DNA from 2 places in the Paenibacillus sp. HGF5 genome. Region 1 is predicted to be linked to the other one. Evidence: predicted binding sites of a transcription regulator. Region 1 holds the regulator's gene; the other holds the start of a gene.
What was found. Region 1 encodes CtsR, which represses protease genes until heat stress. Its sites were predicted from a motif close to ATGGTCAATAAAGGTCAAACA; they were not measured.
Positions count from the first base shown of each region.

Region 2: the regulator CtsR is predicted to act here: its motif matches at 1,468-1,488, upstream of clpP (ATP-dependent Clp endopeptidase proteolytic subunit ClpP).

Region 1 is NZ_AEXS01000156.1:8,058-11,471, forward strand. Features, by position in the region: gene HMPREF9412_RS25325 (protein arginine kinase) at 1-890, opposite strand, end outside; gene HMPREF9412_RS25330 (hypothetical protein) at 929-1,453, opposite strand; gene HMPREF9412_RS25335 (CtsR family transcriptional regulator) at 1,478-1,939, opposite strand; gene HMPREF9412_RS25340 (GntR family transcriptional regulator) at 2,284-3,000, opposite strand; gene HMPREF9412_RS25345 (sugar kinase) at 3,009-3,414, opposite strand, start outside.
Region 2 is NZ_AEXS01000131.1:15,712-19,125, reverse strand. Features, by position in the region: gene HMPREF9412_RS20450 (PdaC/SigV domain-containing protein) at 1-193, shown strand, start outside; gene clpP (ATP-dependent Clp endopeptidase proteolytic subunit ClpP) at 796-1,392, opposite strand; tRNA gene HMPREF9412_RS20440 (tRNA-Arg) at 1,555-1,629, opposite strand; gene HMPREF9412_RS20435 (sugar-binding transcriptional regulator) at 1,888-2,931, shown strand; gene gap (type I glyceraldehyde-3-phosphate dehydrogenase) at 3,031-3,414, shown strand, end outside.

The DNA of each region.
Region 1 (3,414 bases):
ACATCGGACAAGCGCTGAGCCGCTTCCTTGGAATCCATGACCGCTGCATAGGACAGGATGCCGTATGAACGCATGACCCGGTCCGTAATACGGAGCTTGGATTCACTGAGGAGCCGCGCCCTGGCATTCTTCTCATGCTCGATAATCTGCAGGGCCACGCTGTGAAGATTCTCGATGATCTCCGACTCGGTTTGCCCGAGCGTAATCTGATTCGAGATTTGAAACAGGTTGCCCAAAGCTTCGCTGCCCTCGCCGTAAATTCCTCTAACGGTCAAACCTACCTGGGATACGGCCGAGAGAATCCGATTGATCTGCTGCGTCATGACAAGCGCGGGCAGATGCATCATGACCGAAGCGCGAAGGCCGGTGCCGACATTGGTCGGACAGCTCGTTAGGTAACCGCGTTTGTCATCAAAAGCATAATCGATCTCGGATTCGAAAATATCATCCAGCGCCGTCGCGCGGCTCCATGCCTCCCGAACCTGGAATCCGGGATACAGACACTGTATGCGCAAGTGATCCTCTTCATTGATCATAATGCTGACGGATTCATCTTCGGTAAGGATGACGGCCCCGTTTCGGGATTCATTTGCCAGATTGGGACTGATCAGATGCTTCTCGACGAGAACCTTCTTATCCAGCTCATCAATCTCACTTAATTTAATTACATGCAAATGCCCGAAATCCTGCAAATCCTCCTTATCCTTTAACACATGGGTCAGGCGCTCTAGCACTTCTCCCGACTGCTGATCCGTTGCAAGCAGCGGGAAAGGAAGATGCTGCAGGTTGCGCGCCACCCTCACGCGGGTGCTGATGACAATGTCGGAATCCTGACCGTTCCCGCGCATCCACTCGCTCAGCGCCGAATCGGTAAACCGGAGATTAGACATCACGCATTCCTCCTACTAAAGTGCAAAATGTAACGATCTTATCCCTGAGCAATGTTACGCTCCAGCTCACGGATTTGGTCCCGGATCTCGGCAGCCGCTTCAAATTCCTCCTGCAGGATCCTCATTTGAAGCTCCTTCTTAAGCTCATCGATCCGGCGTTTGATCTGAATCCGGCCGCCGGTACGCTTCGGCACTTTGCCCACATGGGAGGTTCCCCCATGGACTCGCTTGAACAACGGATCCAATCGATCCGAGAAATATTTATAACACGAGCTGCAGCCGAACCGGCCAAGCTTGCTGAACTGGGAATACGTCATGCCGCATTCCTCGCATTGCAGCGTCTGAGCCGTTTTCGCACCGGGGGTCTGGCCCTTGCCTGAAGGATCCAGATCCAGCAGGCCTGACAGCAAACTGTGTATAGAAAACCCATTCGACGTGCCGGGGATCAATTCCCCTTTTTCGCGGGCACAAGTTTCACAAAAATGAAACTCCGTTTTCTCCCCGTTCACAATTTTGGTGAAATGAAGTGTCGCCGGCCGTTTACCGCATTCTTGGCATAACATACTCCGATGCCTCCTTACACAGACTCACTTACCTAATAAAGAAATAAGCATCGCCTTCATAATCCTTGCGCGCAGCTCATCCCGATAAGGAAGCTTCACATTCAGGCATTCCCTTGAAACGGCGGCCCGCATCAGGCTGGCCTCCCGCTTCGTCAAAAACCGGGATTCCTCCAACTGGTAGATCAAGCCTTCCGCTACCGTCTGGTCGATCATGCTGCCGATGGTATGATGAAGGTGCTGCTGGAGTGCAGTATGCTGGGGAAGCTCGATACGCTGGATGCGTATGTATCCGCCCCCGCCGCGCTTGCTCTCGACAAGAAAGCCCTTCTCCAGCGTGAACCGAGTGCTGATCACGTAATTGATCTGGGAAGGAACGCAAGAAAATTGCTCCGCCAAATCATTCCGTTGAATTTCGACGGTTCCTTCCGGACTTTCCTGCAAAATGCTCTTCAGGTATTGTTCGATAATATCAGAGATATTACGCATGGTCTGTTCATCCTCCACTGTTTGAAACGTTAAGACGGATAGTGATCTTACACGTCCGCACAGAGCCTTGCTTATACGTTGATTAACCATAATCAAAATCAGCGAACCTCGTTGACTTTGACTTTCTTTGACTTTGATCTCATTATAGCACATTTTTTCATTTTGCCAAGAGGGTAGTTCTCAAATGTTCGCGCTATGCATGTATTCTTATTGTACCCACTTCTTCAATCGCTTATAGCCCTTTTCCGAAGAACAATTCAACCGAAGTAATAAAAAAAGAAGCAGCCAACGTTCCGGATTAAAACCGGTCTCTCATGGCCACTTCTTCCTGTCGTTTCTATATCTTAAGCATCATAACTGATCAAATAATGCTGTAACTCCGTATTGTAGTACCCGATGCTATATTCAATGATGCTGCCCGTCTGGTCGTAGGAGGATCTCAACCGCTTCAGTAACGGGGTTCCGGCGCTTACATCCAGCAGCGAGGCAATCTCCTCATTAGCCACGGTCGCCAGGAAACGGTCCCGGAAATTCTCCAGCGTGATTTGACTCTCCTCGATACGTTCATACAAGGAAGGCAGTTCGCTTGAATCGAACTCCTCCCCCATGTCCACCAGGGACGATACGTAATGGGTGTAGTAGATAAACGGGCTCCCGTCCAGCAAATACAGCCGTTCGATCAGCAGGCACCGCTCACCGAATTTCAGGAACAATTCGCTTTCCGGTTCATTGTGCACCCATTCCGTCTTCAGATGGCGCTTCCGGATCTGGTGGCCCTCTTCAACCAAAATCTCGGTAAACAGCTTCCCCTTGGACAGCTTGGAAAAGGACGTGTTCCGGGTCACGATCGTTCCCACACCGCTGCGCTTCTCTACATACCCTTCCTGGTACAATTCCTGGATCGCATTGCGAACCGTCATTTTGCTGACGTTAAATTCCTGTTCCAGCTGCGGCTCGGAAGGAATATGGGAACCAAGTGGATATACCCCATGCAGAATCCGATCTTTAATGATCTTCTTGATTTGCAAGTATAATGGACCGTTCTTCCGCGTGATCGACATGCTTCCTCCTACCTTTCCACGTCAGACATATGATGACTCATCGCCTGAAGCACTTCGCGTTCGTTCGCCGTCGGCGTATCTCCCGTTACCGTATGGGCAAGCATCGCCGCCGCTGCGGCAAAATCAACCGTCCGGCCCGGCTCATATCCCTCCGAGATCCCGTGAATCACACCGCTGGCATAGGCATCGCCCGCCCCGATGCGGTCATGGACGGAGAACGACAACGTTTTGGAAAAATGAAACGCTCCATCCGTGTAAAGATAGCCTTGCAGGGAATGGGTATTGTCCCCGTTGATCTTGCGGTGGGTACCCGACGCAACCGTAATATTATATCTCGCCGCCACCTTCGGAATCAACTCCTGCAGCTGTTCGTGCCGATCCTCCCTGGTTGTTTCCATGCCAAGGATATGGATG
Region 2 (3,414 bases), on a different contig from region 1:
GAAGCTGAACAACCTTGTGCTGAGCAAGATGAAGAAAGAGGGAGGTTACCTCGGCGGTTTTGAGGGAGTGCCTGCCGATGCCGACTTCTACGTGAAGGATAACGCGGCGGTGCTGTACTTCCAGCTTTATGAGTACACCGCCTATGCCTATGGATTTCCTGAGTTTGAGCTGAAGCTGAAAGAGTGGAAGTAAGAGTTACGATAACGATTTGTGTAACTTGCAATCATTTATTAATTAATAAGTTTCACTAGATACATGATGCTGTCCTGATGTAACACTGTGCCGGAACCAGTTGTGAAAAGTCCCCTGATCACGTGAGCGTGGAGTGTATACTCCTGCTTCCTGCGGTCAGGGGATTTTCGCGTTATCGAGAGGCTTGCCTCGATGACAACATGCCTGTCTTGTACATCTTGCACACTGTTTCTGCTCCCTGTACACGAATGGTTCGTAGTCCGTGGCAAGCAAGCCGTTCGGTGAAATCCTACATGAAAGCAGTGAGGGTGGTACTCTTTTATTTTCCCTCCCCTCAAGTTAAGGCAGGCCTTTTAGGAGGGGAGTCTTACCGCTTTAGGTTTTATTGAAAAAGTTGTCCCCTCCAGTGAGAATATCCTTGGAGGAGCAACGCGTTCGCCTTTGACATCGGGAAACCTCCCTGTCCATTCATTCAAGTTTCCCGATTTCAACAGCGACCGGAGGGGATACTCTCACTATTTAGTACTCGAAGTTTTCAATGATTCAGAGAATAAGAAAGGACAGGCACCGGATAACGGCGCCTGCCCTTTACTTCATTTCTTTTATAAGCCTTGCGGTGGTGTGTTTTCCAGTACTTGATCGATCAGGCCATACTCTTTGGCTTCGTCAGCCGTCATGAAGTAGTCGCGATCAGTATCCTTCTCGATGCGCTCCAGCGGTTGGCCGGTGCGTTCGGACAGGATGCGGTTCAGCTTGTCGCGCATTTTCAGAATGCGGCGGGCACGGATTTCAATATCCGTGGCTTGACCTTGTGCGCCGCCGAGCGGCTGGTGAATCATGATCTCGCTGTTAGGCAGACCGTAGCGTTTGCCTTTGGCGCCTGCGTTGAGCAGGAATGCGCCCATGGAAGCAGCCATGCCGACACAGATCGTCGAGACGTCCGGTTTGATGAACTGCATCGTATCGAATATCGCCATACCTGCGGTAATGGAACCGCCAGGGCTGTTGATGTAAAGATGAATATCCTTCTCGGGATCCTCAGCCGACAAGAACAGCATTTGGGCAATGATGGAATTGGCGACCACGTCATTTACGTCGGAGCCGAGGAAGATAATGCGGTCTTTCAGCAATCTGGAATAGATGTCGTACGCCCGCTCACCGCGGTTGCTTTGTTCAACGACCATAGGTATAAAACTCACGTGGAAAACCTCCTCTTAAGTACCTCATATAAATACTGTTACCGTATTACCCACATGATAAACAATTTAAATCAAAAAGTCAAAGAAAGTCAAACTATTGAGTAAAAAAAAGAGCCGTTATGGGCACTTTAGGGTAATCAGTATAGAGAATAAATGTTATAATGGCGCGCCCGCGAGGAATCGAACCTCGATCTCAGGCTCCGGAGGCCTACGTCATATCCATTGGACCACGGGCGCACAAAAATCAGCAACGAAGTTGATTATACCGCATCTATTTGAAAAATACAATAGCGGACAAAACTTTGTTCCTATTATATAGACGAGCCGGTAGTTGGCCATAATGTATAAGAATGCCTGGGGTAGAGAAATATACTTTCGGACACTTGCAACCGGCATGATTATTGGTTAGAATAAGGGTGGGACTTAAAAAGTTTAACTGGGACATTTTACGACCAGGTAAGGAGAGCCGAGACGAAGTTTGCAGGAGTGGAATGCATGCGTAACCTATTAGAAATACAAGAGCAACTTCTGCCGGATCTGATGGACACTCTTAAACGAAGGTATACCATCCTTCATCAGATCAAGTTGTCCGGAATTGTTGGCCGAAGAACACTGGCTTCATCGCTATCGATGACCGAGCGTGTTCTCAGAGCAGAGACTGATCTTCTGAAAGCGCAAGGGCTGATCGAGATTGAAACGCTCGGCATGCGGATCAGCGGCTCAGGGATATGCTTGCTGGAGGAGTTGGAACCGGTCATGAATGAGTTGTTCGGACTGGTTGAACTGGAAGAGAAGATTCGTCAGGCTTACGGGCTTCGTAAAGTGGTCATTATTCCCGGTGACAGCGAGTCATCTCCGGAAGTCAAACGTGAGCTTGGCCGGGCCGGAGCAAGAACGCTGCTTAACTTTGTCCAGGATGGAGATACGATTGCTGTTACAGGCGGCTCCACGCTCGCCGAAGTGGCAGAGCAGATGTCCTCTTTGCCTGGCGGAGAACCGTTGACAAGCACTTGGTTTGTGCCGGCCCGAGGCGGCCTCGGGGAGAGCATGGAGATTCAAGCGAACACCATTGCTTCCAAAATGGCTAAGCGCGTTGGGGCTGAGTACCGATTGCTTCATGTACCGGATCTGCTCAGCGAGGATGCTTATCAATCGTTGGTTCAGGATCAGCACATCCAGGAGATCGTGGATGTGATCAGGCGCAGCCGCGTCATTATTCACGGCATCGGAGATGCCATGGAGATGGCCAGACGGCGCAAGCTGGATGAAGGCTCTATCCGGAACTTGCAGGCAGATGGCGCGATCGCGGAATCCTTCGGCTATTATTTCAGCGAAGATGGCGAAGTTGTCCACAAAATGCTTACCCTTGGACTCCGGCTTGAGGATATTATGCGGACGGAGACCATCATCGGCATTGCCGGAGGGCAAGGCAAGGGCAAAGCGATCCACGCGGTGCTGAAATTCGGGCACGAGGACATTCTCGTTACGGATGAAGCCGCGGCATTGGAAGTCGAGAAGGAAATTGACGCCGGCATCTGAGTCCGCGGGCGTACAACTGATTTTTCATTATTGTTGTCTTGATTGGCTTAACGGCCAATCTTGAATATATAAATTTTACAAATATGGAGGGAACTACTCATGGTTAAAGTAGGTATTAACGGTTTTGGACGTATTGGACGTAACGTATTCCGCGCTGCGCTGAACAACAGCGAAGTTGAAATCGTAGCAATCAACGATTTGACGGACGTAAAAACGCTGGCACACCTTTTGAAATATGACACGACTCATGGCAGACTGAATGCAACTGTTGAAGCTAAAGAAGGCGCACTCGTTGTAAACGGCCGCGAAGTGAAAGTATTCGCTGAGCGTAACCCTGAAGCATTGCCTTGGGCTGAGTACGGCGTTGAAATCGTTGTAGAATCCACTGGTATTTTCACAGCGAAAGACAAAGCTTCCGCTCACTTGAAAGGCGGCGCTAAGAAAGTTATCATCTCCGCTCCAGCTACTGACGAAGATATCACC